DNA from 4 places in the Clostridium aromativorans genome. Region 2 is predicted to be linked to each of the others. Evidence: riboswitches for the same ligand, from Rfam matches in the RefSeq annotation. Region 2 holds a riboswitch; each other region holds the start of a gene.
The links. A riboswitch is a leader RNA that binds a small molecule or an ion and turns the genes downstream of it on or off. The one in region 2 is predicted to bind cobalamin.
Positions count from the first base shown of each region.

Region 1: it holds a riboswitch for cobalamin, as region 2 does, so the genes downstream of both, LN736_RS08300 (hypothetical protein) here and LN736_RS01665 (cell wall-binding repeat-containing protein) in region 2, are expected to answer to the same signal.
Region 3: it holds a riboswitch for cobalamin, as region 2 does, so the genes downstream of both, LN736_RS09380 (cobyric acid synthase) here and LN736_RS01665 (cell wall-binding repeat-containing protein) in region 2, are expected to answer to the same signal.
Region 4: it holds a riboswitch for cobalamin, as region 2 does, so the genes downstream of both, LN736_RS13145 (ABC transporter substrate-binding protein) here and LN736_RS01665 (cell wall-binding repeat-containing protein) in region 2, are expected to answer to the same signal.

Region 1 is NZ_JAJJPB010000008.1:46,177-53,946, forward strand. It holds gene LN736_RS08290 (tryptophan transporter) at 4-519, shown strand; gene LN736_RS08295 (alpha/beta-type small acid-soluble spore protein) at 686-883, shown strand; cobalamin riboswitch at 967-1,141, shown strand; gene LN736_RS08300 (hypothetical protein) at 1,414-2,931, shown strand; gene LN736_RS08305 (ECF transporter S component) at 3,078-3,668, shown strand; gene LN736_RS08310 (P1 family peptidase) at 3,748-4,707, shown strand; gene rpsA (30S ribosomal protein S1) at 4,786-5,964, shown strand; gene LN736_RS08320 (EAL domain-containing protein) at 6,154-7,770, shown strand, end outside.
Region 2 is NZ_JAJJPB010000001.1:347,267-355,533, reverse strand. It holds gene LN736_RS01675 (restriction endonuclease subunit S) at 1-297, shown strand, start outside; gene LN736_RS01670 (acetyl-CoA hydrolase/transferase family protein) at 581-1,891, shown strand; cobalamin riboswitch at 2,001-2,182, shown strand; gene LN736_RS01665 (cell wall-binding repeat-containing protein) at 2,480-3,907, shown strand; gene LN736_RS01660 (energy-coupling factor transporter transmembrane component T) at 4,019-4,927, shown strand; gene LN736_RS01655 (ABC transporter ATP-binding protein) at 4,908-6,542, shown strand; gene LN736_RS01650 (ECF transporter S component) at 6,539-7,255, shown strand; gene LN736_RS01645 (DUF4430 domain-containing protein) at 7,245-7,943, shown strand; gene LN736_RS01640 (prenyltransferase/squalene oxidase repeat-containing protein) at 7,992-8,267, shown strand, end outside.
Region 3 is NZ_JAJJPB010000010.1:47,262-55,528, reverse strand. It holds gene hemC (hydroxymethylbilane synthase) at 1-863, opposite strand, end outside; gene LN736_RS09395 (NAD(P)-dependent oxidoreductase) at 897-1,529, opposite strand; gene LN736_RS09390 (pyridoxal phosphate-dependent aminotransferase) at 1,550-2,641, opposite strand; gene cbiB (adenosylcobinamide-phosphate synthase CbiB) at 2,672-3,625, opposite strand; gene LN736_RS09380 (cobyric acid synthase) at 3,707-5,224, opposite strand; cobalamin riboswitch at 5,385-5,560, opposite strand; gene LN736_RS09375 (energy-coupling factor ABC transporter ATP-binding protein) at 5,603-6,328, opposite strand; gene LN736_RS09370 (energy-coupling factor transporter transmembrane component T) at 6,325-7,131, opposite strand; gene LN736_RS09365 (NUDIX domain-containing protein) at 7,227-7,781, opposite strand; gene pdxR (MocR-like pyridoxine biosynthesis transcription factor PdxR) at 7,781-8,267, opposite strand, start outside.
Region 4 is NZ_JAJJPB010000018.1:46,840-55,106, forward strand. It holds gene LN736_RS13130 (multidrug efflux MFS transporter) at 1-414, shown strand, start outside; gene LN736_RS13135 (ABC transporter ATP-binding protein) at 411-1,193, opposite strand; gene LN736_RS13140 (FecCD family ABC transporter permease) at 1,195-2,199, opposite strand; gene LN736_RS13145 (ABC transporter substrate-binding protein) at 2,273-3,304, opposite strand; cobalamin riboswitch at 3,478-3,661, opposite strand; gene LN736_RS13150 (ABC transporter permease) at 3,777-5,006, opposite strand; gene LN736_RS13155 (ABC transporter ATP-binding protein) at 5,008-5,895, opposite strand; gene LN736_RS13160 (hypothetical protein) at 5,954-6,724, opposite strand; gene LN736_RS13165 (RNA polymerase sigma factor) at 6,794-7,297, opposite strand; gene LN736_RS13170 (MFS transporter) at 7,562-8,267, opposite strand, start outside.

The sequences.
Region 1 (7,770 bases), on a different contig from region 2:
ATTATGAACTTAAAAAAAATGATTATAAATTCCATATTACTTGCAGTTGGTGCAGTACTGCATCAGATAGTGCCTCCAATTTTATTTGGTATGAAACCTGATATATCCCTTGCAATGCTTTTTATAATACTTATATTTAATAAAGATTACAAGACCTGCGTTTGTTCAGGTGTTATAGCGGGAATATTAGCAGCAGCAACTTCAACTTTTCCAGGAGGGCAATTTGCCAATGTAATTGATAAATTCATAACTATAAATGTGATGTTTGTCTTAATAAAGCCTTTTAGAGATAGAATAAGCAATCAGATAAATATAATACTGGCTACAGCAGTTGGAACGATAGTAAGCGGTACTACATTCTTAACGGTAGTTTTGTTTACGGTAGGACTTGGAGCTAGCTTTACAGCATTATTTTTAAGTGTAGTTTTGCCTGCAGCTGTTGTAAATACTGTAGTAGGTGCGGTCTTATTCAATATAATAAATGTGGCAGTGAAAAGGGGAGCAATTAAACAGGTATAATTTAAATAAAACCAAAATCACTGGAATTTTTAACAAGATTTCAGTGATTTTTTCATATTTGCTATTAATTTAATAGTTTATAAAACGTTAAATTACATAAACTCTAAATACACAATCAATAAAATACTTCAATAAAAAATCTATATGAAATAAGGAGGAATTCACTATGGCAAGAAATGGAAATAAATCTTTGATTCCAGAGGCAAAGGAAGGTCTCAATAGATTTAAAATGGAAGCAGCTAGAGAAGTAGGAGTAAGTCTAAAAAATGGATATAATGGAGATATTACATCCAGGGAGGCAGGATCCATCGGAGGACAGATGGTGAAGAAAATGATACAGGCTTATGAAGAAGGATTAAAGTAACTGTCATTTGCTCAATATGATTGGGAAAAGTGTAAAAAAAGTTGCTTGACGTATATAAATGGTAGGTATATAATGAATGCATAACTTAATAATAGGGTATATGGTTTAAATGATAATTAAAAGGGAATATGGTGAAATACCATTACAGCCCCCGCTACTGTATGAGGTGACAATTTTAATTTTTCACTGGATTGTTCCGGGAAGGAAAAAAAAGGATGAGCCGATAGTCAGGAGACCTGCCTGTACCTGTATGCATAAGAATCTTTCGGAGGGAAGGATTTATCAATTGTGATGCTGATGTTATTTTTAATAACAGAGCTTTGTAATATGGTAATTAGGGACTTCTTTCAGAAGTCCCTTTTTATATATGTTGGTGTTAACTTAAACATATCTAATCCCTTTAAAAATGCACTTATTGTGAATGAATAAGTGCATTTTTGTATTTTAAATATTTTAATATTAGGTTATAATATTGTAAAAATGATCATGAGGATCACTTGATTAATTAAAAAAAAGGAAGGATATGAATCATGCCTGAAAAATATTGGCCTGAAACCGTTATACTTTGGGGGGCTGGTGCGACTAAAAGTTTAGGACTTCATGCAACTAACGAGTTGATGAGGCTTGTTTTAAAAATTAGTAAAAAGGATTTTTCTTTCTTAAATGGGAAAGATGAAAAATTATCCAATGCTTTTAAAAAACTAATTGTAGAAGATTTAATTAAAGACACTAAAATATCAAAGATATATGATTTAAAAGCCCTTGAAGCTATAATAAGTACTAATGACAAACTTAATATGCATGAGCTTTTTACCATGCTCGATCAGCTTATTGACAATAATATGGGATTTAATGCTTTTCTTCATGGGAAAACACAATTTTTGAGAGCGGAAAGAGTTCAGGCAGCCAAAAGATGTCTTATTTTGATTATTGAAGAATTGGAGAGATTTAGCATACAAAATACTCCTGGTTATACGGATAGAGAAAAAATGGAACCTTATTATCAATTTGCAAAGATACTTACAGAACTTATGATAGAAGAGGCTCAGGAATTTGAGAACAGAGGCTATAGAAGGGATACCAGACGTTTTTACCTTTATTCCTATGCTATAATATCTTTTAATTGGGATCCTATAATTCTTTGGAATCTGTTTAATGCCCATAAAGAGAAAAATCAAAATCCAGTTAAACTAAAAGATGGTTTAAAATTGCAACTGTATGATGATTTTGGGACTCAAATTTCTTCTGCTCAATTGGATGGCAATGAATCCGGTATATGGTATGTTACAGATGAACCTCAGTGCAAAGGTATAAATGATTATAATTATCCTTCCAGGATAATAAGAATAGGAAAAATATTGTTTCCACATGGTATGTTTGGATCCAGAATTTGCCCTGAATGTGGAAAATCAATAATTAGTTTTGCGAAGAAATGGAATAGATTGTCTACAGAAATTTTTGGCCCATCTATTCTAAAACCATTGCAGAAAAATTGGAGATATACTACGCAAAAAGAGAAAATATATAAGAGAGGAGCCATAGAATGTCCCTATTGTGGGCAGATAACTTACCCCTATGATATGACTCTCATAATACAGAGCCTTTCCAAGAAAAGAAGTGTGCCAACACTAGAAGAGCTTAAAACTGAAATGGGGCTTCTTATGAAAAATGCAAAGCATATAGTTTTTGCAGGTTATAGTCTGCCGTTAGATGATATTATGGTCAAAACTTTTTTTATGTCCTCTATATCTGGAAATGATAAAAATAAATTGAAATGCACTGTAATAAATTACGATGAGGAGTACAGAGAATCAGGTTGGTTAAGTGGAAATAATATATTGGAATATGTAAAAAAATCGAAGAATAATTCTGCAGCTGAATGTATAGAAAATATATGTGATATATTTCCGCTGGAAAACATAAGGGTAAATTTGAGTGGAATACCTGATGTATTTATGGAAGATGGGAAATGCAGTAAAAAAAAGGTAATGGATTTATTGTATCCTGAAGAATATTTTAAAGAAGGATTCCCAATATACAGGGACTAAAAGACATTGTGTTTTTTTTAACTAATTTATTGTATTTTTTGTTAAAAGTGATAAAATAAAGTCGTCAGTATTTATTAAAAAACTGAACTAAATTTTATAAAGGAGGTTCCGTGTTATATCGTAATGAATAACAACGGAGAAGGTTTATGGAAAGACAAGTTAAAGGATGGTCAAAGCTCAGTGTTAGGCAGATTACTGTAATTGGCATGCTGTCTGCAATTTCTATTGTACTTGGTGTAACGGGATTGGGTTTTATACCTATTCCGCCGGTGAAAGCTACTATAATGCATGTTCCTGTTATAATAGGTGCTATTTTGGAAGGACCATTGGTAGGCGCTATGGTGGGGCTTATTTTTGGTATATTCAGTGTAATTCAATCTATAACTACACCTACTCCTGTTTCTTTTGTGTTTATGAATCCATTGGTATCGGTTCTACCAAGAATACTGATAGGATTAGGGAGTTATTATGTGTTTAGGGCTATAAAGATGAAAAACAGGTTTTTGCCTGTGGGAATAGCTGCTGCTGCTGGCTCACTTATAAACACTGCAGGTGTGCTGGGAATGATATATCTTATATACTTAGGGCCCTATTCAAAGGCATTGAATATAAGTTTAAGTGCGGCTAAAAAGGGGATATTGGCGGTAGCTTTTACAAACGGAATACCTGAAATGATTTTATCTGTACTTATTGCAGTATCCGTTGTTACTGCTGTTACTAAAATAAGACATAAATAAGTTTATTTTTTAATCAAATGAGATATGAAATTAACCCTGAGCTTTTGCTGGCTTGGGGTTTTATAGTGTGGAGGTAGATATGAAAAAAATTTTATTCAATAGTATAGATGAAATAAGAATAGGAAATGCTGAAAATTTAGAGGGACCTACAGGATGTACTGTAGTTATATGTGAAAAGGGTGCATCTGCTGGAGTGGACGTAAGAGGAGGATCTCCAGGTACACGTGAGACGGATCTTTTAAATCCTGTTAACTTAGTAGATAGAATACATGCAGTGGTTCTCGCAGGAGGAAGTGCTTTTGGATTGGATGCAGCAGGTGGTGTAATGCAGTATTTGGAGGAGAGAGATATTGGATTTGACGTAAATGTTACAAAAGTACCTATAGTATGTGAGGCTGTACTATTTGATCTCGATATAGGTGATTGCAAAATAAGACCTGATAAATCCATGGGATATAAGGCCTGTATAAATTCTGAATTTAATTTATGTAAAAATGGAAATATAGGTGCAGGAGCTGGAGCAACTGTAGGTAAAATACTGGGAGATGAATATGCAATGAAAGGGGGACTTGGGTCTTATGCTCTTCAAGTGGGAGAGCTTAAAGTTGGCGCGATAGTTGCAGTGAATTGTCTTGGAGATGTGATAGATAGTAAAAGTGGGAATATAATAGCAGGCGCATTGAGAAAGGACGGAAAATCTTTCGCAGGTACCGAAAATATAATGATGAAAATGTATTCCCAGAAAAAAAATCTGTTTAGTGGGAATACCACTATTGGTGTGGTAGTAACCAATGGAAGCTTTACAAAATCTGAAATGAACAAGATGGCATCCATGGCCCAGGATGGATATGGAAGAGCAATAAGACCTGCCCATTCCATGTTTGATGGAGATACTATATTTACCATGGCTACTGGAAAGGTAAAGTCGGATTTGAGTGTGGCTGGATTCTTAGCTGCTGAGGTGGTAGAAAAGGCCATTGTAAAAGCAGTGGAGAGTGCAGATCCAATTTTGGGATATAGAAGTTATAAGGATATTTAAATTATTACCTTAGGGCCATTATTTGTGATAAAATATAACTGTTGGCTGTAAGTATAAATGAAAAGGAGAGATATTTTAATGGCGTGTGACAAGGAAGTAAATTCAATGGATGAAGTTATCGATCAAATTGATTCAACTATGGGAAATGTAAAAAACGGAGAGATAGTAAAGGGAAAAGTGATTTCCGTAAATGATAAAGAGGCTGTAATAAGTATTGGATATATGGTGGATGGAATACTGCCTAAAAATGAAATATGCAGTGAAGAAAATATAAATATGGAAGAACTTTTAAAAGTTGGAGATGAAATATACGTATATATAATGAGTTTAAATAATGGAGAAGATGGATTGCTGCTTTCGAAGATAAAGGCTGATGAAATAAGAAATTGGAATAAGGTTGAAGATTCGTTTAAAAAGGGAGAAGCCTTTGATGTAATTGTAAAGAAAGTGGTAAAAGGGGGAGTATTGGCAGAATTATATGGCTTTAGAGCTTTTATACCGGCATCTCAGCTGTCAGTAAAGTATGTAGACAATCTGAACGATTTTCTAAATAGGACATTAGCCGTAAAGGTGATTGAACTGGATAAAAACAAGCATAAGATAGTGCTGTCAAGGAAGGAAGTTGAGCAGTTAGAACTTGAAAAAAAAGCGGATCAGTTATGGAACAATATACATAAAGGTGATAAAATAGAGGGAATCGTAAGCAGGATTACGGGGTTTGGAGCATTTGTTGATTTAGGCGGTGTAGAGGGATTAGTTCATATATCACAACTTTCCTGGAAGAGGATAAAAAACCCTGCGGAAGTAGTATCAGTGGGGGAACGTGTTAAAGTCTGTGTAATGGATACTGACAGAGAAAGAAATAGAATTTCACTTTCTATGAAGGCCATGGGAAATAGTCCCTGGGATAAAGTAAATGAAAGATATAAAATAGATGACATAGTTAAGGGAACTATAACTAAAATTATAAATATAGGTGTTTTTGTGGAAATTGAAGATGGATTGGAAGGGTTTGTACATATATCTGAGATATCTCAGGATCATATTGTAAAACCTTCGGATGTTTTAAATATAGGAGATGAAGTACAGGTTAAAATACTCAACATAGATGCAGATGCCAATAGAATGTCACTTAGTATAAAAGAAGCTGTAGATAGTCCTAAGGAGAATTTTAAAAAGTATTTAAATGATTCTGGTGATAAAATTACATTGGGAGATCTGTTTAAGGATAAATTGAAAAATATGAAATTTGATTAAAAGATAATCCATAATTTGCAAAATAATCATATGCACTTTTTGTAAAACATATAATAGATATGGGGTATTTAAAATAAAATAAGCTTTCTACAGGATAAATTAGTTAAATTGTTGCATATAGCATATATGATAACACAGTTGCAGTATTTATTGAAATAGGATTTACAGGTAAGAAAAGATGTAGTATAGATGAAAGTTGGTGTTAATATGGGAGATGGATTACCGAATATAATAAACATGAATGAACTTGAAAATTTAATGGAAAGTTTTTTTTCTATAACAGGAATATCATGTTTAGTAAAATATACTAATGGAGACATGTTTAATGTCCCCTTTAAGTCTCATTTATATCCTAACCCAGAATTTGTGACATATGAGGAGCGTATACTTTCTCGGATTAATGGGCGAAATAAGATAGGTGTTTATAAACATAAAAATGGCTTGATTTATATAGGTATACCTATAATTGTAAATAAAAAACATATTGCAACAATTTTTTTAAATCCAATATTTTTTAAAGAAGATTGCAACAAAAGTGATTATGTAGGAAAGTTAAGTAAAATTGAATTAATAAATAATAAGTATTCTATTGTCTCAAAGAAAAATATAAAAAAAATTATCAATTTTTTTTACAATGAATTTATGGTATTAACTAAACTGGAGTTTAAATATAAAAAGGTGGAGAAAATAGCTTATTATGATAGGCTAACTGAACTATATAATTTCAATTATTTTATGAAAAAAATTGAAAAGCAAATTAAAATGTATTCACAAAGTAGTTTTTCAATATTTCAAATTGAATTAAATAATTTTAAAAGTATAAATGATATTTTTGGATACGAATACGGCGATAAATTGTTAAAAAGAATAGGAAACACCTTAAAAAAATTGGACATTGGAATAGTTTCAAGGATGGGTGGAGATGGATTTTTACTCTTAAAGCAAAAAATAGATGGTGGAATAGAATTAAAAGATTTGGCTCAACATATAGTTGATACTATTAGTGGACTGTGGAGTTTTGATGGAAATGAAGTCCTGGTATCAGTTAATATAGGCATAACGATTTTCCCCAGAGATGGAGGAGAAGCTGCGAAGTTGATTAGAAATGTTGATATAGCATTAAATAGAGCTAAATTAATAGGTAAAAATACATATATATTATTTGAAAAATATATGTATGATGAGATCTTAAGGAAAACGGAATTGGAAAGAGGGTTGAGAAAGGCAATAAAAGATAATGAATTTATACTGTATTATCAACCCCAAGTTGATATGAGAACTAGAAGGGTAGTTGGATTTGAGGCCCTAATTAGGTGGAACAGTTCTAAGTTTGGCTGGATAATGCCTATGGAATTTATAAGCCTTGCAGAAGAGACAGGACTTATAGTACCTATAGGCGAGTGGGTCCTTAAAACTGCGTGCAGACAAAATAAGTTGTGGAAAAACAGGGGGTATTCCTATGATTTCATATCCATAAATGTTTCTACAATACAACTTAAAAATGATAATTTTATCAATACAGTTAGAAATGTTTTAGAAGAAACAGGCTTAAAACCTGAATATTTGGAAATAGAAATAACAGAAAGTGTCATGATGGAGTCCTTTGATTGGAGTTTAAGAGTGATAACTGAACTTAAAAATATGGGAGTTAGAGTAGCACTAGATGATTTTGGAAGTGGATATTCTTCTTTAAACTATTTAAAGAGCATTCCCATAAATACTCTTAAAATTGACAAAACTTTTATAGATGGTATATGCAAGGGAGCTTATGAAAACATTATAACTGGAGAGATAATAAAACTTGCC
Region 2 (8,267 bases):
TCAAATAAAGAGATGGCAGAGTTTATTTTTATGTATCTGTCCTCGGATAGAATGAAGAATTACATAAAGACTAGAATAACGGGAAACAGCCAGAAATATATTTCTCTCACGGAATTGAGGAATATACCTGTTATTGTTCCACCTGGTAATGTAATTATAAAGTTTAATAGATTAATTTCAAAGCTGTATAAAAAAATGGCTCAAAATAATTTTATCAATAGTAATTTGACAAATATCAGGGATATATCCCTTTCCAAATTGGTTTCCGGTAAAATATTATTGGAAGATATCACATAGAAATTAAGGAAAGTAGTGTTTATAGATAAAAATCTATGCTTGAATATCTATTGACTGAATAAAATTTATATCTTATACTTAAAAGTAAGGCAATAAATAATTTATAAAAATTTAATATCCAGTAGTAAGTGATATTTTTAACATTCAGGTTTATTTAAAATATGAAAGAAGATCCTTTTGGATTCTCTTTTTTATTGTGCAGAGTAGATCAAGAGATCCCTGGGATTGAGTGGAAATTTACTTATCCCTAATTTTATAAAATTTTTTGAAAGGTGGTTTTAAAATGATCTCTACAAAATTGGAAAATTTATATAAGAGTAAATTGGTAAGTGCAGATGAAGCTGTATCTAAAATCAAATCAGGTGATAATGTAGTTTTTGGAACTGGATGTGCAGAGCCTTTAGTGCTTCTTGATGCTTTGGTAAAGAACAAAGAGAAATACAAGAATTTAAATTTGTACAGTATGCTGCCTAGATCTGAAGGTAAGTACGCACAAGAAGGTACTGAGGAATATATTCATTATAATTCGTTGTTTGTAAGTAAAGGTGTAAGAAATGCTGTCAATTCGGGAAGAGCAGACTATGTTCCATGCTTTTTTCATGAAATGCCAAGGCTTTTTAAGGAAGGATATATCCCTTTAGATGTATCGTTGATACAGGTAAGTAAACCGGATAATCACGGCTTCTGTAGTTTTGGAATTTCCAATGATTTTATAAAGCCAGCAACAGAATGCGCTAAAATTGTTATTGCAGAAGTCAATGAAAATATGCCAAGAGTTCTTGGAGATTGTTTCATACATATTTCTGATATAGAGTGTATAGTTGAAAATACACATCCTGTGGTTGAAATGGCACCTTCTAAAATAGGAGATGTAGAAAAGAAAATAGGGAAATATTGTGCTTCTTTAATAGAAGATGGGTCAACCCTTCAGCTTGGAATAGGAGCTATTCCCGATGCTGTACTTTCATTTCTAAAAGATAAAAAAGATCTGGGAATACATTCTGAGATGATATCTGATGGGATTGTGGATTTAGTTGAGTCTGGAGTAATAACAAACAAGAAAAAGACTCTCCATCCAGGAAAGCTAGTTGTGACTTTTCTGATGGGTACTAAGAAATTATATGATTTTGTAAATGACAATGCCATGGTTGAATCCGACTCTGTGGATTATGTGAATGAGCCCATGGTTATTATGAAAAATTATAAAATGGTGTGCATAAATTCCTGTGTGGAAATGGATCTGATGGGACAAATAACTGCTGAAAGTGTGGGATTAAAGCAGATAAGTGGAGTTGGAGGACAAATTGATTTCATGAGAGGAGCTAGTATGGCTAAGGATGGTAAATCAATTATAGCTATACCATCTACTGCAAAAAAAGGTACGGTATCAAGGATAGTGCCTTTCTTAAGCAAGGGATCAGCAATTACTACTTCAAGAAATGATGTGCATTATGTAGTGACAGAATATGGAATTGCACAGCTTAGAGGTAAATCGTTAAAGGAAAGAGCTAGAGAGCTTATAAAAATTGCGCATCCGAAATTTAGAGATGAACTGATAAGTGAATTTGAAAATAGATTTAATTGCGGTTATTAAAATAAAGTGTAATCCATTTCTCTTTTACGACTTCTATTTAACTGAATATATTGACTGAATAAAATTTATATCTTATACTTAACGGTAAGAGCAACAGATGATTTGTAAAATTTAATATTTGATGTTAGGTGATGTTTTAAATATTTAAAAGGAAAAGTATAGAAAATACTGCAGTCCCACCGCTACTGTATGGAGGATGAAACCTTGTTTGTATCACTGGTAATATATCTGGGAAGATAAGGGAGTAAGATGAGTCTGAGCCAGGAAGCCTGCCTGACATTTTGTTGATTTTTTCGGAGGGAAACATGATGCATTTTATTAAATTGTTTTTTAGTGTCAAAATATATATAAGCAGCTATAATTGAATGTAAATAGTGGGATCCTTAGGGGTCCTTTTATTATTGGAATTGATTTGATCTTTTATCCGAACGCTACCATTGCTAATACTTCCAACTTCTTAAAGTGGGAGATAAGCACTGCTACGCGGCTGGATAAGTTCTTGTAAGGTTCAGGTGGAGAAAAAGTATTCATTATTAGCAAACTCCACCTGAACCTAAGAATCACTTGATTTAGGGGAGGGATTATGATATGGAAGGTATGAAAAAAATTATCGGCAAGATTGTCATGCTTTTGTTTGTAATTGGCATTGCTTTATCCGGATTTACTGGAAATGTATATGCGGATTCAAGCAGTGCCGGCAATATGAGTACAACTGCAAATGAAAACAGGCTTTGGGGAGAGGACAGAATAGAAACGTCTCTAAAAATAAGTCAGGAGGGATGGAAATATGGTGCGGCTACTGCTGTTATAGCTCAGGGATATGGCTATGCAGATGCACTCTGTGCAGCACCTCTTGCAAAAAAATATAATGCTCCTATAATACTTTCAAGACAGGACTCGCTAAGTGATGAAACTATAAAAGAGCTTAAAAGGCTCAAAGTGGATAGGGCATTTGTGATTGGGGGGACAGGCTCTTTATCTGATAATGTGGAATCACAGCTAAAAGATATTGGTGTCAGCGCTGTGAAAAGATTAGGTGGACAAGATAGATATGAGACCTCTGTGAAAATAGCAGAAGAATTGGAAAATGTCAGCAATATTGTAGTTGCATCTGGAAACGGCTATGCTGACAGCCTTTCGATAGCTTCAATAGCTGCTAAAAAGGGAATGCCCATATTGCTGTCACAGAGCGATGTTCTTCCTCAGGTAGTGAAAAATTACTTGAAAAACAGAAATATAGAAAAAACGTACATAATAGGCGGCACTGGGGTTATATCCAGCAATCTGGAATCTTCTCTTACAAATGCTGTAAGACTTGGAGGCGCCACCAGGTTTGATACAAATCTGGCCGTGCTTCAGAATTTTAAATCTGATCTTAACTTTAGCAATGTGTATGTGGCAAGGGGAAATGGACCCAATGGGGATGAGTTTGCAGATGCGCTTTCCGGCTCAGCTCTTGCAGCTACAGAATCTGCACCTGTTGTTTTGACTGACAATACTGTTGCTTCGAAAACAGCTGACTTTTTAAAAGAGAACATGTCAGATAAAACCATTATTACTGCATTGGGCGGAACTGCGGTAGTTCCAGCTGTGATTTTGGACGATCTGGTTCGTTATTTCAATGGAGAGTCCACTAATAATGACGGTGAAAATAAGGAGACATTTACCTTGGAGCTTACTGAAAATAATGGAGCAACTCTTTTAAAAAAACAAATTTTCAAAATAGATACTAGTAAGATTGCATTGGATTATTTGGAAACTATGGTGGACAACATAGATGCGGGAAGTGGTTATATAAATTCTATATCCGTTAATGGGCAGAGTTATTTAAATGAATCTGCTCCAGATTGGTCTCATGGTACCAGTTGGTTCATATATATAAATGAAGAATTCGCCAGTGAAGGTATTCAGTCCATAAAGCCAAAAGCGAAAGACATCATAAAACTTGATTATCATGATTGGACTTATGAAGATATGGGTAATTCAGATATGAATACTGTAGATAAAAATCAGTGATCTATCAAATAGCATATGACAATAAAATAGCATTTTAGGGAATACTTAAAGAATGGCTGTTATTCGGGATTGCGGCCATTCTTTAAACAGCTGACAAGGAAGTGAATATCCATGACTTATAAAGATGAAGAAAAATCCAGGTATTTCATTGATTTTAAACAGTACCACGTGCTGACCGCTTCTGTGGTTTTCATGTCCATGATGGTAATAATATTTTCCAACGACAACCCGGTGATACTGTCATCTGTATATGTCTTTATCCTGTTTATTGCGGTGTTTTGCAGTGAAAAGCACAAATTCAAAACGGCACTGTACTATTTTTTCCCAATTGCTTTTTTTATAATTTTGCTGAATGTACTCTTTGTGAGTTCCGGAAGAACAACACTGTTTTATCTGTTTAATAGAAGATTTACACTGGAGGCGTTTATATATGCCCTGGTGATGTCCCTTAAATTTCTGGCGGTAATCTATCTTTTTATAATACTCGAGCTTATGGTTGATTCTGACAGGGCAGTTTCCTATTTTTCATCCATAATGCCCAAATCCACTCTCATGCTCATGATAAGTTTCAAGCTCATACCCAGTATGAAGGATAGATTTAGAAATTTAAAGGAAATATATGAGGTAAGAGGTGTGATGTTTGACAAGAAAAAAGCCAGAGAAAAAGCTGCAAGTTATATTCCTGTGATGTCCATACTTCTTGAGGATTCCATGGAAGGCTCTTTTAACATAGGTGAGGCAGCCTATGTCAGAGGATTTTTAAGCGGAAGCAGAAGTGTCTATGAAAGGCAGAAATTTAAAGCGAGGGACTGGGAGATAATAGCTTTGAGTACTGCCCTTATTATATTTTATGGAACAGCACAGTTTAAAGGATGGGTGCAATTTAACATATACGATGGTGTAACCATTGTGAATTTCATCAACATCGGAATAGCTGTAATTTTTGCCTTTATAGTAGCTATTTCATTAACTGTAATATTGAACGGCGAGGAGAAAAAGTATGGCATATATAGAGATTAAGGATTTGAATTTTACTTATCCTATGGAAAAAGAGAGGTCTTTAAAAAATATAAATTTACAGTTAGAAAAAAATGATTTTCTGTTAATAGCAGGAAGATCGGGATCTGGAAAATCGACTCTTGCCAGGGCAATAGTTGGTACAGTACCTAATTTTTATGGCGGTACCATAGGCGGGGAAATAAAAATAGGTGGAAAATATTTAAAAGATATGAGCCATAGGGAAAGAGCAGAAAAGGTAACCATGGTATTTCAAGATCCTGAAAAACAGCTTATGATGAATAGAGTCCACAGGGAAGTAGCATTTGGACTGGAGAATATAGGAGTGGATGAAGATGTGATCAAGAGGAGAGTTTATGAGGCACTTCAATTTTCGGGAATACTTCATCTTGCTGATAGAGATATTGCTTCCCTGTCAGGAGGGGAAAAACAGAAAGTGGCAGTGGCCTCTGCCCTTGTATATATGCCGGATTGTATAATACTGGATGAACCAACTTCACAGCTGGATCCCTCTTCTGCAGAAGAAATGCTGAATATAACTAAAAAAATAAATGAAGAACTCGGAATAACCATAATAGTCATAGAGCAGAGAGTGAACAGGTGGTTTGATACTGTGGATTCCATAGCTATCATGAATGATGGGACTTTGGAGTTATTTGAAGATAAGAGAGATTTTTATTATAATTGTAATAAAAGACAATTTATGTTTATGCCCGATTATCTCAAGTTCTTTAAAAAAATGAATTTTAATAAAATGCCGCAAAATTTTAAAGACGCCCGGGTGGAAATTCTAAACAGCTCATTGAATGTAAAATCAGGAAATGAAGTTGCTGCTGCTGAATTCCAGAATAATGACAAAGAAGTGATTTCTGTAAACAAATTAAATTGTAAATATGGCTCTAAACAAGTTTTGAGAGATATAAATTTTACTGTGGAAAATGGTGAATTTATTGCAATATTGGGAGCCAACGGTGCCGGAAAAAGCACTCTCTTAAAAACTATTCTGGGACTTGTGGAGCATGAAGGCATCATAAGGCTCTATGGAGAAGATACTTCGAAAATGGATATAAGGCAGATAGCCAGACATATAGGATATATATCTCAAAATCCCAATGATTATTTGTCAAAGGACAGTGTTTACGAAGAAGTTAAATTTACCATGGACAATTATGGGATATATGATGAGAAAATAGTGAATAGCGTTTTAAAAGAACTTGAAATATATGATCTGAAGGATAAAAACCCAAGGGATTTAAGCGGCGGTCAGCGTCAGAGGGTAGCCATAGCCTCCATACTTGTATTACAGCCTGATATGATTCTACTGGATGAGCCAACGAGAGGCCTTGAGAGTGGACTTAAAAACAAATTGGGGAAATTACTTCAAAATCTCAATAGAAAGGGTACTTCCATTATTTTGGTGACTCATGATACAGATTTTGCCAGTAATTTTTGCAGAAGATACATGATTATGTTCAATGGGAGAATTGTGGCAGACGGAAATAAGAGGCAGGTATTGGGAGATGGAATATTTTATACAACTTCCATGAACAAATTGTTGAGGGATAAGGATGATAGTATATTTACCCTGGAAGAAGCCATTGAAAGGTGTTCAATATGAAAAAATTTATTATTGTAGTTACTTCTCTTATAATCATAGTGCTAATGGCACTTACGGTTAGAAGTAATTTTCAAACAGGAGTTTCACTTATATGCACTGTGAGTGTTTTTGCAATACTTTTTATGAGTTATTTCTATTTTGAAAAAAGTCACTCAGGTACTAAGGAAATTGCTATAATAGCTACTTTAAGTGCATTTGCAGCTGTTTCCAGAATAGTATTTGCTGCTGCTCCAAATATACAACCGGTTACTTTTTTAGTGGCAATTTCTGGCTTTGTATTTGGATCTTATGAGGGATTTTTAATTGGAAGCACTACTGCATTTTTATCCAATATATTTTTTGGTCAGGGACCCTGGACTCCCTGGCAGATGTTTTCCTGGGGGCTTGTGGGAATCATTTCAGGGATATTGGGGAAGAGCGGCAGAAAAATTTCAACTTTTAAATTCTCAATTCTGTGTTTTTTGTTTGGCTTTATGTTTGACTGGATTATGAACATTCAGTATATATTGGCTTTCGTAAAACCTATAAACTTAGGCTCAATTTTAGCTGCTTATGCTTCGGGATTGACTTTTGATATTCTCCATGGAATCAGCTCTTTTGTGTTTTCAGTTATATTTTACAAGAGGTTTTTACCGGTGCTTCAGCGCTATAATAGGAGATTGATTATAAGTTACATGAATACTAAAAAGGGAGATGAAATTAATGAAGAATAAAAAGAAAAAGTATATAATAATTGTATCTGCTGTTGTGGTATGCGCTGTTATATTTGCGCTTGCGATCAAGGCTCAGAACGTATATACCAGCACTATTTCAAATAAACAGGCAAGTGCAGAGAAAGCCCAAAATAAGTCAAATAGTACAGCTCAAGCTGGGAAAAGCCAAAGTGGTGCTAAAGATGAAAAGGGAAATCCTGCTGTCTCCAGCAAATCGTCTAAAAATTCTGCTTCCAGCAGTTTAGATGGAGCTTCAAAGGTAAACAGCAAAACTGGACAGACTTCTTCAACTCAAGGTGGTTCTTCACAAAATTCCAGTGCACCCGGTGCTAGTTCTCAAAAGTCGGTAGAGCAGTCTTCTATTGAGATTATTGATGAAGCTCATGGAAATAGAGTTGTTTTACAAAAAAATTTGAATGGTATAGATGGACAAACCGTAGGATATGTAACTCAAAAGGTTCTTGATGGAGTCAAGATAAGTTACACAACAAAGGGAACTGGTTCTACAATTTATTTCTCAGATATAAATGGGCTGAAAGAGAGGGCAGAAGGACCCATGTCCGGATGGTGTTATTATGTGAAGAAAAAAGGACAGTCCCAATTTGTAAAGGCCAATATAGGAAGTGGACAATATGTGTTGAAGAGTGGGGATTCTGTGATTTGGAAGTATGTTAAAAATGGTATGTAACGATTAGATTATATTTGTTAAATAATTGTATATGGGGGGAAATGTAAAATGTTAAGATCAAAGATAAAGTATGCCGTTTTAAGCACGGCTGTGACTTCAATACTATTGGTTCAACCGCTGCTTGTGAAAGCGGCTTCTGTAGATAAAACTATAACTGATTCTAATAGATCATGGACTATAAAATTTAGTCAACCTGTGGGTTTTGATGATCAGACCAAAAATGCCATAACTGTAACGGACAGTAAAGGAAATTTAGTAAATGTCAGTATAAAATTACTTGACAGCAGCAAAGTAAAGGTAGATGCTCCGGAAGGCGGATATAAG
Region 3 (8,267 bases), on a different contig from region 2:
ATTATATTTTTAGCAAGTTTTTCACCTAAAAACATATAATTTTCTTCATTACCCGTTATGTCCTTTTTCACCAATTTACTTCCCATCTTAAATATTCCTATGATATTTATAAGATTACCCTCTATTTTGGCATAGGCACCTATTGTAGAATGGCAGTCTCCCTTCAATGTCCTCATAAAACTTCTTTCAGCTTCCACGCAGATTCTCGTACTCCTATCATTTAAATTCACAAAAAAATCTTTGTGCTGGCTGTTCTTTTTTATTTCCACCCCCAGAGCTCCCTGCCCAATGGCAGGTATCAATTCTTCTATTGGAAAATAATCTGTTACTAATTTTTCAAGTTTTAATCTCTTAATACCTGCTGCAGCTACAACTATTCCCTGCAAATCCTGTTCTTTTATCTTTTTTATCCTGGTCTGTATATTGCCTCTTATAGCAACTATCTCCAAATCAGGTCTTAAAAGTTTTATCTGGGCAGCCCTTCTATTACTGCTTGTACCAATTTTTGAGCCTTCGGGCAGTTCTTCAAAATGTACATTACCTGCCGAAATAAAAGCATCTCTTACATCTTTTCTTTCTAGTACAGCCGCTATTTCAAACTCACCGGGAATGTCGAAGGGAACATCCTTCATGCTGTGAACTGCTGCATCCGCCTTGCCCTTCAAAAGTGCCAGCTCAATTTCTTTTAGAAACAGCCCCTTTCCTCCTATTTTATTTAAAGCTATGTCAAGTCTTTTATCTCCAGTAGTTTCTACAAGTATTTTTTGACATTCAGCATTAAAATTTCTTTTCAATATACCCATGACTATTTCAGTCTGAAGTTGAGCCAGTTTGCTCTTTCGAGTTGCAATCTTAAACTCCAAATGATATCACCCCCTACAAAAACGAATCATCATTTACCCAAAAAACATCTTCATTATCATAGAAGATTTCCCTTTTCTGTAGAAAAAGTAAAAATCCTCCGTACACACAAATCTCATGACTTTTTCTCTATATTCCATATTTCCCATATTGTTTCTCACTTTAGAGGTAAACTTCACAAAATCATCATAGTCCTTCAAATATTTTACTACCTCATCTGCAATAAACCTCGAAGTCATAGGAGACACACCTACTCCCATAGTATTAATTCCCAGGGAAATATTTTCAGTATTCCTCTGACATGGGATAATACAGCTGCCATTTTCAGGTTCTGAGGCATCTAAATAAATTTTACACAACTCCCTGCAATGCCTTCCTATAACCTCATTTAATTCTCTATCACTGGTGGCAATGACCACAATGTGTTTATCCTCTATATATTTTTTTTGATATAAACCCGGAATTATATCGACATTCAAATTATCTTTCATATGATAAAATTCCTGGATAAACTCCGGTGAAAGCACGTATACCCTGCATCCTTTCAGTGCAAAAGTCCTTGACTTTATATAAGCTGCTCTTCCTCCGCCTATTACTATAACTTTTATTTCCGACGGCAGTAGAGCAATGAGCATATTTGAATTATTCTTCAACAGGTTTTTATTCACTTCTCTATCTTCTCCTCCAGCTAAATCTTTTTCAGCAGGTTTATCAGCTTTTGATTTTTAGCTCTATCCTTTATTGCCAGTCTTATAAATCTGCAGTCCAGACCTTTAAAATTGCTGCATTTTCTTATGAGTATACCCTTCTCCAGACATCTTTTATAAAGTTCTTCACAGTTCACACCCTGTATTCTGCAAAGTATAAAATTACTGAATGTATCATATACTTTTTCTATTATGTGAATTTTACTCAAATTGTCCATCATAAATTTTCTTTCATTTTCAATCCATTCAAGAGAGCTGTCCATATAAGATTTATCCCTCAATACGTATTTACCTGCCGTCTCTGCAAAACAATTTATATTCCAGGGATTTTGTTTAGCTCTTATTTTATCCATCAATTTCCTGTCTCTACAGAGCCCATAACCCATTCTTATTCCAGGTAGTGCAAAAAATTTTGTAAGCGCCCTCACGACAAAAATACATCTGTTCTGTTCCATTTCCTCTAAAAAACTACAGTTCCTTTTACCTGTAAACTCCACAAATGCTTCGTCTATAATTATTGTCCTGTGGTTTTCACTGCAGAAATTTACAATTTCATGAAATCTGCTCTTATCTATTATCACACCATTGGGATTATTGGGATTTCCCAAGATCAGAGCCTCCGCATCTTTAATCTTTGATTTAATATCCTGATAATCATAATCCATATTCTCTGTCAAATTGGAATAGCTTATACTGCACTTCCATTTCAGTGCGTCTTTCTCATACTCTATAAAAGAAGGCACTACTATACATATACTTTTAAAGCAGCTTATGGCCAGATCTATTATTTCAGCAGCCCCATTTCCCAAGACTATATCTCTATCATCAATGACATTTTCTCCATCATATCTAGAATTTCCAAAATAATTCTTTGAAAATTTCAAATACCTCTTTATATTACACTTTAATTTTCTGTACTCAGCATCTGGATATTTTTCCACACTTTCCAGTGCTTCACCTATATTTTTTCTAAAACTGTCCGGTACGCCTAAAGGATTTATATTTGAGCTGAAATCCAAAAGCTCCTTTCCCTTCAAAAGTCCTTCTGTATATATATCTCCACCATGTTCCATATAAACACATCCTAATCCCAATCTTGATCTTTAAATATAGCTCAAATTCAGCACAATCAGTATTATTCCAATTAAAATCACCATGAATATTTCTGTAAAATACATGAGATCTATACAATGCTTTATGTGTTCAAAATTCAATGTTGTAAGCTTATCTCCTATAGTAGGCTTATACACTATTTCACCAAAATAAACATTCGTACCGCCAAGCTGAACTCCCAGGGCACCTGCTGCGGCGGCTTCCGGATAAGCACAATTTGGACTCTTGTGATTTTTTCTATCCCTTATCATAATCTTTAAAGCTTTCATTGGGCTGCCATTTATCATAAAAGATGATATGCACATCAGCAATCCCGTAATTCTTGCAGGTATAAAGTTGAATAGATCATCTATCTTAGCGGGAAAAAATCCTATATACCTATACTTTTCATTCATATAACCAAGCATTGAATCCATAGTATTTATACCTTTATAGAGCATAGCAAAAGGTGCTCCCAGTACGGCTGCATATATAAGCGGGGCTATAACTCCATCGGAAGTGTTTTCTGCCACCGTTTCCACATCTGCCCTTATTATCTCCTCACTGTTTAAGTTAGATGTATCCCTACCCACTATATAGGAAAGCTTTAATCTTGCATCCTCAATATTCTCTTCCTTCAATGAATAATATACCTTTTTAGCTTCCACAGCTAGACATTTGGCGGAAATAGTTGTCCACATAATAAATACATTTACTATATGATATAAAACCATATGCTTTCCAAGAAGCATAAGCACAGCAAATGGAACCAAAAAGCTTACAGCTCCCACTACTAAAACTATCAAACCCCCAAAAGCTTTTAAAGTACCATTTTTCCTGCAAAATTTTCTTCCTCTTTTTTCTAAATAGGATATAAGTTTCCCTATATATATAACGGGATGCGGAAACCAATGTGGATCCCCAAATATCCAATCCACTATAACTGCTGCAAAAAGATCTATCATATTTATACTTATAAGGGAAATAGACAAATCAATCCCCCCATTCTAATATTACTGTAAGTAACTGTACAAGCTTTGTATCCATTATCTATTTACACTCATAATGGCATATATCTTATCTATGTCAAGATTTTTTCTCACTATACCAGCAAGTTTTTCTATCTCGCCTTCCCTAAGATCTTCATATACTTTGGACTTTTTATAACTCAAGCCTTTATTTTGTCTTATTTTATTTAAAATATATTCTCTGAAATCAATGGCATCAAAAACGCCGTGTATATAAGTTCCAAATACATTTTGTCTTGTGTTTACAGCTCCATCTTCTATATTGACTTTTTCTCCATTTTTCTCCGTAAATCTAAACAGCGGCTTTGCATTTTCACCATATTTGCATATGCCCATATGAATTTCATATCCATAGACATCCAATTTTCTTCTTTCTAAGGATCCATTTCCTTTTATAAAAGGGAAATCAATATTGCTTATGGCCTTTATCCTTGTGGTTACTTTTTCTTTTTCAAATACAGTTTCTATATCCAGAAGATCCATTCCCTCTACTTCTCCCATATCAGTTTCTGTTTTATATGGATCGCTTATGGTCTTTCCAAGTATTTGATAGCCTCCACAAACCCCTATTACAATTCCGCTTTCACTGTATTTTTTAATACAGGCTTCAAGTCCACACTTTCTAATTTTTATCAAATCTTCTATAGTATTTTTGCTGCCCGGAATTATAAGTAAATCAGGGTTCCCAAATTCTTCTACAGAAGTTATGAATCTCACTGAAACATCCTCTTCACTTTTCAGTGCATCCAAATCTGTGAAATTAGAAATATGGGGCAATTTTATTACAGCTATATCTATAGGTGCTGTAACCTTCCTGTTAAATTCCACAGCTCCATCTTCATCTTCCAGTGCCAGATTAAAATATGGTATAACTCCTATGCAGGGAACTTTAATAATATCTTCCAACATATTAAGACCGGGTTTTAGTATATCTATATCCCCTCTAAATTTATTTATTATTGTACCTTTAACTCTTTTCTTTTCCTCTTCATCAAAAAGCAGCATAGTCCCTGCAAGAGAGGCAAATACTCCTCCTTTGTCTATATCACCGGCTAAAATCACCGGTGCATCCACTATCTCAGCCATGCCCATATTCACGATATCTCTATCTCTTAAGTTTATTTCTGCAGGACTTCCTGCGCCCTCCATCACTATTATTTCAAAACTTTCTTCCATTTTTTTAAAATGATTTCTAAGCATGTCCCTAAATTCCAGCTTCATGTTGTGATATTCCATGGCAGTGCTGTTACCATATACCCTGCCATTTACTATTATCTGACATTTTTTATCCGAAGTTGGTTTCAACAATATTGGATTCATATAAGCCTCAGGCTGCAGTCCTGCAGCATAAGCCTGAAGCACCTGGGCACGCCCCATCTCTTTGCCATCCAGAGTTATATAGGAATTTAACGACATATTTTGAGATTTGAATGGACATACTGAATATCCATCCTGTTTAAATATCCTACAAAGAGCAGAGACAATTATACTTTTACCCACAGAAGAACCCGTTCCCTGGATCATAATTTTCGCCATCATAACCACTCCTCTAAACCTGTTAAATAAAATAAAAATTTATTTTTATTAAAATATATATTTAAATAAAAAGCGATGAGTTCTAGAGCTCATCGCTTTTAACATAAAAATTCAGCTTACACTGAAAGATTAAACATACTAAAAGTTCTTTCCCTCCGAAAGCAAAAACAACTACTAGGCAGGTCTCCTGGCTTATGATCCATATTTATTTTGAGCTCTTACTTTTAAAGTTAAAAGTCAAAATTCATAATCAAATACAGTAGCGGGGGCTGTTACGGATTCTAACCGCATTCCCTTTTCACCTATATATAAGGCACCTAGAATCTATTTTATATTATAGTTTTAAGTTTATTATATTCCACTTTCCATGTCAACTGATTACTTGATATTATATTTTATCAAAAAATCATTATCCTCAATTACCTTATTATAAACATCATCTCTTATTATATGATGATCTTCTGAAAATACCAGTACACGTTTAAAAAGCCCCTTTACATATTCAAAATCATGTGTAGAACATATTATGGTCTTTCCTGCCTTATTTAACTCTATAAACAAATTATTTAAAAACTTTTTACCCTTCGGATCTATGCCACTCATAGGCTCGTCTAAAACCAGCACTTCCGGGTTAAGAGCAAGTACAGCAGCTATGGCCACCCTCTTTTTTTCCCCTCCACTTATGTTATATGGCTCTTTGTCTTGTAAATTTTTTACATTCAAGAGTTTTAAACAATCTTCCACTCTTCTTTCTACTTCAGCCTCGTCCATTCCCATTTGTCTTGGGCCAAAGGCCACTTCTTCATATACATTGGAACAGAAAAGCTGCGCATCAGAGTTTTGAAATACAAATCCCATTTTTTTGTGAAACTTTTTAGAAAAACTACTATCCTCCAATTTACTCCTAGATATCTGTATATTATTAAAATAGTAACTTCCACTCATAGGAAATATCATCCCATTCAATAACTTTAAGAAAGTTGACTTTCCACTGCCATTGGCACCTATAAGTGCTATTGAATCTCCCTGTTCTATTTTAACATTTATACTCTTGAGCACCTCTTCATCTTTATATTTAAAAGATACATCCTTAAATTCTATCATCCTAACCTCATCCTAGCTATGTAAAAATACATGCCTATTATAAAAATATTTACTATTGAATATAGGAAATCAACAAACTTAAACTTGAACTTCACATGAGATATATATTCTCCTGTAAATCCTCTACATTCCATGGCATAATACATTTCATCTCCCATTTCCTTGGACTTTAAAAACAAACCTCCCATGAGTTTTGAAATGGAAGAATATTTGTTGCTGTTCTTTCCAACCGATCTCAGTTTAAGAGAATAAAACATATCTAGAGCAAATTCTCCTAAAATGTAAATATATCTCAAGGTTATATCAAATACTAGGATAAAAATATCAGGCACAAAAAACTTTTTCAGTGCTTTTATTATATCATGCCAACTGGTAGTATAGGATAGAGTATTTATGGAAATTATAGTTCCAACTACCTTTAGTATAAGCAAAATGCTGTTTTTTGTATTGCCCATAACCATGGAAGGCATGAGCATTACAGCAGTGAACAGCGGAACAGCTGTACTTAAAATCAGTATTCTCTTTATTTCTTTTATATTCAAAAGGCTTAATAACAACAGAAAATATACATCCATTAAAAATACATAGTGAAAACTTTTGGACAAAGATAAAAATATTATATTTAAAATAGTAAAAGACAATTTCACTATGGGATTTAAATTGTATAAGAGATTATTTTCATTTCTATTATTTCTTTTAATAAGAGATAATAGATGTAATATAGAAAAAATACTTTTGTCTATAAATTTATCTTTATCTTCTGGTGGAATATAATCATCTTTTTTTAAAAGCCAATCTTCCATAAATTACACCTGCAATTTCAAATTATAATATGTCCATGTTAAAAATATATCATAATTGTGATTATATTTCAAACAAACTCCCAATTCAATTTTGATTATATATTCTCCATTCCAAAAAAAGCATACCATGGACCCATGGCCACAGCAATTCCCCTAGCCTGCTCTTTTAAAAAAAATTTTTTTATCTCTTCTTTTTTCAGGGCAATTACTTCTATATCTTCTGCTGCTTCTAAATTCTGTTTTGGTTTCTTATTTTCCTCTAAATTCTCATCTATCTCAACTTTTACTACTCTTACTTTGTCCGTCAACAGTGCTGCATTGGAATACAGAGAAATCCCTACAGATTTTACATTTCCTGTATACCCCGTTTCCTCTTTTAACTCTCTCAATGCATTTTCAGGTAAACTTCCACTTTCCACAAGTCCAGCCGGGAATCCAATAACATAATTATCTATAGTAGGTCTATACTGTTTTATAAGTATATATCTATTGGATGGAACCATTTTACTTATTATTACAACTGTGTTTGTAGTATTGGTTCTCTCTATACTTTCCCACTTCAGCTGTTCATGTTTCTTTCCCTCATAAGTTATTTCCTCCAATTTAATCCAGTTTCCACTGTAAAGCGTTTTATCCGATAATTTTCTCATCATATACCTCCTAACTTTTTAGCTTCTTCTCCAATTATGCTAAAACCTTTTTTTATATCTTCTCTGCTCACCCTTGAAAAACCAAGTCTCAAAGTGTCCTGTCCCTTGTCATCTACATAAAATATATCTCCAGGAGTGAATATAACATTCCTCTCGCAGCATTTTTCTAAAAGTTGCCTGGAATTTATATCCTTTAGTTTTATAAAAATATGCATTCCTCCTTCACCAAGTATTTCCCTATTGGGTATATAATTCTTTGCACATTTCAATGCAAATTCATATTTCTCCCTGTATATTCTTCTAGCTTTTTTGATGTATTTATTAAAATCTCCACTTTGCAAATAGTCATAAAAAATTGCTTGATCCAGAGAAGAAGTATGTATATTTCTTGCCCGCTTGACACTCTCCAAATATCCCGTAAGTACCTTATCTGACAATATCCACCCTATCCTTATTCCTGGAAACAAGACTTTTGAAAAACTTCCT
Region 4 (8,267 bases), on a different contig from region 2:
CTTGCAAATATAATCGCTGCCCCAAGGCTTGGAAAACTTTCAGATAAAATTGGAACCCATAAGATCATGTTGACATCACTTATAGCCGCTGGATTGATTTTCATACCACAGGCATTTGTAAAAGATCCCTGGCAGCTTATGGGACTCAGGTTTTTACTTGGATTGGTAATGGGAGGGCTTAATCCTTCTGTAAATGTAATGATCAAAAAAATCACTCCAGACTTTCTCACTGGTAGAATTTTCGGATTTAATATTTCTGCCCAATACCTGGGAGTGTTTGGAGGTTCGATTTTAGGAGGACAAGTATCTGCCTGTTTAGGCATCAGATATGTATTTTTCATTACAGGAACATTGCTTTTAATAAATGCCCTATGGGTTTATTTAAAAGTGTATAAAAGGCTCATTCCAACTTAAATAATAACATTTTTAGGAATAAAAAATGGACATTTATTTATCTTATCCTCATATATGTCAGCTTCTATTCCAAAAACTTTTCTTAGCAATTCCTTTTTTATTATTTTATACGGCATTCCCATGTCCCACAGCTTACCATCCTTTATAACAACAATTGTATCTGAATATCTTGCAGCTTGGTTCAAATCATGCAGAACCATGATCACAGTTAAGCCCAGTGTCTCGTTTAATTCCTTTATTAATTCCAGAATTTCCATCTGATAGGATATATCAAGAAATGTAGTGGGTTCATCCAGCAAAAGTACTTCAGGCCTCTGAGCCAGACACATGGCCAGCCACGCTCTCTGCTCTTCTCCTCCGGACAAGGTTGTAACAAACCTCTGTCTCAAGGGGACAAGTCCGGTTTTCTCCAGTGCCCAATCTATTATATCCATATCTTCTCTGTCAAGTCTTCTTCTGAATTTCAAATGCGGATATCTGCCGTAGGACACCAGTTCTTCCACAGATATATCTGAGGCTATGTTTTTCATCTGCGGAAGTATGGACAACTTCTGTGCAACGGCCCTGGTATTCATATTTCTGATATCAGTTCCATCTAAATATACATTACCTCCTGCAGGTTTTAAACATCTGCCTACAGCCTTAATTAAAGTTGATTTTCCGGAGCCATTGGGCCCTATAATTGTAACTATTTCTCCAGAATGTATATCAAAACTGATGTCTTTTACAACTATCTTATTTCCATAATTCACTTTTAGATTTTCAACTTTCAATTCCATATCAATACCCTCTCTTTCTCCTAAGCAAATACAGAAAAAAAGGAGCTCCCAGAGCTGACATTATAATTCCCACAGGTATCTCCATAGGTGCAAACATCACTCTCGCAAGGGTGTCACACAGCATGACCATAGCAGCCCCTGTAAAAATAACCGATGGAAGCAAATATCTGTAATCCGAACCAATAAACAGCCTCGTCATATGCGGTACTATAAGTCCTACAAATCCAAGAAGGCCTACAACACTTACTGCACTTCCGGCCAGCAGGGAGGAGATCACGATAAAGACAAACCTGGTTCTTTCTACATTCAATCCAAGACTTGTAGCTACTTCATCCCCCATCATCAATATGTTCAATTTGTTGGGCATCAGTAAAAGTAGAATAATACCCACAGAGGCATAGGGAAATAAGGTATTTACCTGCTTCCATGTAGTTGACGAAAGCCCTCCTACCATAAACCCTATAATTCCCGCCACTTTGTTTGGATAAAATGTCATAAGTGCATTTGTCCCTGCTCCCAACAGAGAAGAGACGGCAACTCCGGCTAATATCAGTCTTGTTGGTGCTACTCCTTCTCTCCAGGCTAAAAAATATATAAAAAGAGTAGCCATCAGTGCACCTGCAAATGCCCCCAAAGGTGCCAGATGATAAAAATCCGGAAAAAGTATGAGAATTATCAGTGTCATAAGTCCTGCTCCGGAGGAAACTCCTATAATATTCGGTCCCGCCAATGGATTTCTCATAACACCCTGCAGTATGGATCCCGACAGTGCAAGGCAGGTTCCAACAAGAGCAGCCACTATGGTTCTGGGCAGTCTGACATTCCATATTATCTGATAATTTACTGTGGATTTTTCAAAGAATACCGCATTCACTATTTCTTTGGGACCTATATTTACGGCTCCATTCCCTACACTTACAAAAAAACTGATAATAGATACAACTATAAAAATCAATAAAATAAATCTTTTTCCAATCCTTTGAGTTGTTATATTGCCCTTAACCATTTTCTATTCTCCTCAGTATTAATTGTTCCAGTCAAAAAGCCTTATATCCTTCATATCAAAACTGCGGGCTTTTTTAATTTGTTTTGTTGAATACATGGGGATAAAGTATCTTTGCCAATCCTTCATAAGCTTCGGCATACCTTGCATTTGGCTTGTACAAATATAAATCTTTAGGAAGAATTATATACCTTTTGTTCTTCACAGCAGAAAGAGAATTCCATGCCGGATTATCCTCCACATCTTCCTTTAGCTTTTCCATTATCTTTTCTTTGTCACTTCCCATAGTCTGTACAAATATAAAATCCGGATTCTCCTGTATTATCTTTTCCATGCTAAATACCTTTGCCTCAGATGAATTTGCCTCTGCATCCGATATGTTCACTGTATGCAGATCTTTAAGCATTTCCCCCAACATTGAATGGGAGTTTCTGACTGTAATATCTTTGGCCGTGGCAAATATTATTAAAACCTTATATTTTTTATCCTTTGGAGTTTCTGTTATTATTTTATCTACATTTTTCTTTACCTCATCAATATGTTCTTTATACAAATCCTCTCTTCCGGTAATTCCACTAAAAAGTCTCAGTGTCATATAATAATCCTTTAAATAGGTATTAGCTAAAGCGATAACTTGAATATTATTTTGTTCCAACACCGGTACCATTGCTGCCTGATTTTTGAACTCGTCAGTTGCTATGACCAAATCCGGCTTCAGTGCCAATATCTTCTCCAAACTTGGAGACCCTGGAGTTCCAACAACCTGGGCAGATTCGGCATTTTTAACAGGCTTTTCTTCAGCTTCTTGAACTCTTCCTATTACTTTTCCACCGCAGCTGTCCCAAATATCAAGATAAGAATTATACAGGCAGACAACTCTTTTGGGATTCTTTTTTATAGTTACTTTTTTCCCTCTGGCATCTGTAAATACTACACTGGTTTTATTAAGTGTCACGCCATATTCAGACGCCGATTTAATTTTTTTCTGTTCCGTATCGACTTGATTGCTGCTGCCATTTTCACTATTAACACTTTTGCCGCATCCGGCAAATACAGATGTAACCATTACAATAACCAATACCAATAAAAATATTTTTGTCTTTTTCATATTCCATTCCTCTCTTCCTATTGACTTTTGATAGCTGGTGTTATCTAGTTTTCCTTGATGCCTTCTTGTCAGAATCTTGCTGCAATCCAAAGCAAAAAACCATAGCCTTTTCTGCTATGGTTATATACAAACAAAATTCATATATAAACAACCACTTCCCTCCGAAGGCTTATTTATCAAAAAATTTACAGGCAGGTCTCCTGGCTCATAGTTCATTTTAATCTCAATACCTTCCCGGAAAAATATTTCCAGTGGCAAATATATATGATTTCATCCCTATTTACAGTAGCGGGGGCTGCAGCGGATTTTTACCGCTTTCCCTATTAATTTTTTAAAACCTGTAACTTTTAACCTTTTTAATTGTAAAAAATCATCTCTTTAAATATCTATTAATATTTTTAATTATAACACATATATCTTTATATTTGCAGTAACAAAAATATCAATTTTACAAGAAAGCCTTTTCTTCAATTCAAGCCACTTCATGCCTGCAATAGGATAAAACTGTAAGAATTAAAAACAACGGAACGGCAGCAGCCGATGCGGTGATCATTACATAGGGCGACCAAAAACTGTAAGATCCCAATGTGAGAAATTTAAGTTCTACAAGGCTAATGCCGAAACTGTTTCCAAGACCTACTCCTCCAGAGGGCAGAATCATCCTCAGCCAGTTCACTGCATTGCTTCCTGAAATAGAGGAAAGTATGAGAGGCAGCAGACAGAACACAATGGCTATTATCATGGAATTCACTGTATTTCTACATTTTGCAGACAGAAACAGTGTAAAGCTGACAGTGGCAAGAAGTGTAAGCAGACCTGCAGCTGCAGTGATCATCTCAAATTGACCTACATTTATAGCAGGAAGGCAGATGGTTTCCACACTTTGAATTGAAGTTTTTAAACTTTCCCACCCAAATACACTGTTTTCAACCAAAAGGAAAATGGAAATACATACCGCAGAGGTTATGCCGCAGATCAGAACAACAGAAATTATCTTGGATACAGCAAGTTTCGTCCTTCCGTATTTGGTACACCTGAGTATATTGTCCGCTCCTGTCTGATATTCTGCAGAAAATATAGGGGCAGTAATAAACGTACATAAAAACACCAGCAAGAAGAGCAAGATGATGAGGTAACTTCCCGCATCGCTGCTGCCAAAACCATAGGTGAATTTGAAGGGCTTATCCACTTTTTCATAGAGGGCAAGAGCTTTTTTCTGGGCTGAAGGCTGAATGGCTCTATTTTTTATTTGCCAGGTGTATTTTTTATAGAAATTTTCTGCCGCTTCCCCGGGAGAAATTTTGCTTAAATCCACAGGTGTCTTGGTCTGTGGATCTGCATATACATTCTCTAACCTGTTTATTATATGTTGAAATGGAAGTATTTTTTTATTAAGGACGTCCTGGGGAATATTATCCTTATAAATACTTCCGTACTTCTTTGCAACCTCCTGGTAATTTTTAACTGCCTTCTGTATTTTATCCGGTGTGATATCCCCTTCAACTGTAGTTTTCTTCATAAGCTGTACGGCTTTTATTCCTGAAACTGTAACATTGTTTCCATTCTCGTTTACATAATTGTAATTGACAAAGGATATGGGAAAATAGGCCAGGGCTCCAGAAATTAAAATGGCCGCTATCAGCAAAATCCAGGTGGAACGGGTTTTCAGAACCCTTTTCAATTCCAAATAAAAAATACTCATGTCAAATCTTCTCCTTTCTTGTTTCCTCTTGTGGAAACAGCCATAGATACAGATCCTCCAGCCGCGGTACGGCCTGTTTTGAATCAGGTATATCCGGGGCATCCGACAAATACCTGATGAAAAGATTTCCATCTTTTTCATTTAATATATTTACAATACGGACAGCTCCTTCATAATAGGGAAGTCGTTCAGGAGGTATTATGCTCTCCCATACTTTGCCTTCAACAGTTTTCACAAGTTCATCCGTAGTTCCCTTTGAAATTATCTTTCCATCTTTCATGATGGCATTGCAGGTGGCAATGTATTCCACATCGGAGACAATATGGGTGGAAATAAGTACAATTCGATCCCTGGAAAATTCAGAAATAAATTTGCGGAATTTCACACGTTCTCCCGGATCAAGACCGCTGGTGGGTTCATCCAGAATCAGCACCTCCGGATCATTCAAAAGAGCCTGTGCAATACCTACACGTCTTTTCATACCTCCGGAGAGCTTGGAGATTTTCTTTTTCCTCACTTCGGCTAGAGTAAGAATCTGAAGCAGTTCATCTATTTTTATTTTTGTATGGTTTTTGGTGAGTCCTTTCAAAGCTGCAACATATTTCAGATAATCCACCACTGTAAATTCAGGGTAAAAACCAAAATCCTGGGGCAGATAACCCAAAATGTCACGATAGGCTTCTTTTAGTACCTCGATTTCAATTCCGTCATATAGTATCTTCCCTGAAGTGGGACCGGTAATGCCTACCATCATTTTTATCAAGCTGGTCTTTCCTGCACCGTTTGCACCGAGAAGTCCCCATACACCAGGTGATACATTCAAGTTCACACAGTCCACAGCAGTTTTGTCCTTATATTGCTTGGTTAAATTACATATCTCAAGTTCTATTTTTATCACCCCTTTGATTTTTTTAGTATTTAACATCTAAACTCTATACTTTGATATTTTAACAAACGCAGATCCTGTTGAATTTCACTATCAACTTATATATCTGAAAGGCAAGAACTGCTGCAAAAAAAACACTTAGCACAACCCATCCGGTTAAAGCTGCCCGATGGTAAGCTTGAGGCACCAATGTGTGAAACAGAAACTGCAGCGATAATATGAGCAGACAGAAAAACTCACAGGCAAACACATTGTACTGACTGCGGTTGCTCCGAAGGATGAAAATGCATCCGCAGCAGGACACCAGAAAAGGCAGCAGCAGATAAAAAATTACTAAAGCAGTGGAAATACTCACTTTGCTAAATGTTACAAGAGAAACAGCCAGCAGGAAAATACCGTCACCCAGACCAATTACAATGAGTCTTGCTGATAATAATCCGGACATTGACATAAATGAAGCTGTCTCCACTTCCTGCATCTTGTATCTATAAGATCTGCACAAAAATGGCAAGCCGGTCATAGTTATGAAAATTGCAAATAGACAGAGCAAATCCGGCAGGTGTCGGGCTGCAATATATTTAAAGTCTTCCTGAAAAATAGTAGTGAGCAGCAGCCACATAAGAATCAATATTGAACCCTGGAAAATCCATATTCTCCTCCCCATAAACGGAATCTGTTGAAATAAAAACTCCACATATCCAATTCTCTCCCTTGACCTGTGCTTTTCATATTCACTATTTGCCAGACTGATGGCTTTCTCAAGCTGTTCACCATGATACACAACAGGTACATTCAGGGCTTTTTTTAAATCCAAGCACAATTTTTTATTCATGATCATTTTCTCCTTTCTTTATCCGAAGGCTAGTATTCCTTATTAGCAAATTCCATCTGAGCCTAAGAATCACTTTATATTTTTTTCAATTTGCTTCAGTGCCGATCTCAATCGGGACTGTACCGTTCGAAGTGGAATGTTTTCTATCTCTGCAATCTCTCTCAAGGATAAATCCTGTGCAAAACGCAGAAGTACAATTTCTCTGTGTTTTTCAGGAAGTTTCTGCACTAAATCTTTCAAGTCCAGATCAGCCTCCACTTTTTCAAATCCCTGCTCCCTGTAGGACAGATCTTCAGTCAGGGATTCTGTTTTCTTTTTTCGCCAGATATCTATACACACATTGGAAGCTACCTTATAGATATAAGCTCTGAATTTTCCATTATGTACGTACTTTTTGAAATAACGGGCCATCTTTAAAAATGTTTCCTGTGCGGCATCCTCTGCTGTCTGGCGATTTGGCGTATGCCAGAGACAGTATCGGAATATGTCCGGATAATAAAGAGCAATCAGCTTATCCATATAAGCCATATCTTCATTTTCAATTTTTTGTAGTAACCTGGTCTCACGAACCATCCTGTATCCTCCTAAACAACCTGCAAAAACCTTTTCTATATTATATAACGTTTATAAACAGCAAAATGATTTAAAAATTATCAATATCAAAAATAAGCCATCACTTTGCCCGACTATTTTCGCTAAAAAGTCGAAAAATATCAGTAAAGGATGACTTAATTGTGACTATACCATTTTATTATGTAAAGGTTTCACTATATAAGAAGACTTAACAACAAGCATGCAATTAAACCCACATTTGATTAATAAACTTTAAACACAAAACTACATTGCATCATCTAAATCATTTAAATCTCTTCCGGTAACATCTTCAGAAGCATAAGAACTAAAAAATGTACTTAAAGAGAAAACAATAAGCATTATAGCAACTGGAAGCCAACTTCCTGAAACTGCTGACACCCAGCTAGCTGCAATTAAAGGACCAAAACCAGTAGCTATAACACCTGCTATTTCTTTAGCAAGAGATACTAAAGTCACTCTATTTTTTGATCCAAATAATTCACTGAGCATTACATTTTCTAAAGCAAATATTCCTTGACAACCAACATTCAAACCAATTACCAGTGCAATAGTCAGTACAACAACATTCTTTGAATTAATCATCATCATCATTGGAATCGCATAAACTGCCATAGCAAATGATAAAATCATATACAGCTTTCTTCTTCCAAACTTATCACCAAGATATCCAACTACAGGAATAGTCATAAAAGATATTAAAGATGAAATAATATTGGCATTAGTTGCAACAGTTTTTTGCATTAAAAGAACAGTGACAATAAAACCTGCTAGATATGTTTGCAAAATACCACTATTGCCAGCTTGTCCAAAACGTAATCCCAAGGCAATTGCAAAACTCTTCTTTCCTTTTCTCTTAACCTTAACTGGTTTACTATTTTTTTCTTTTTCTTCTCTTTCTTTTAAAAGCAGCTTTTTCTTCTCCGCCATAACCGGACTCTCTTTAACAAAA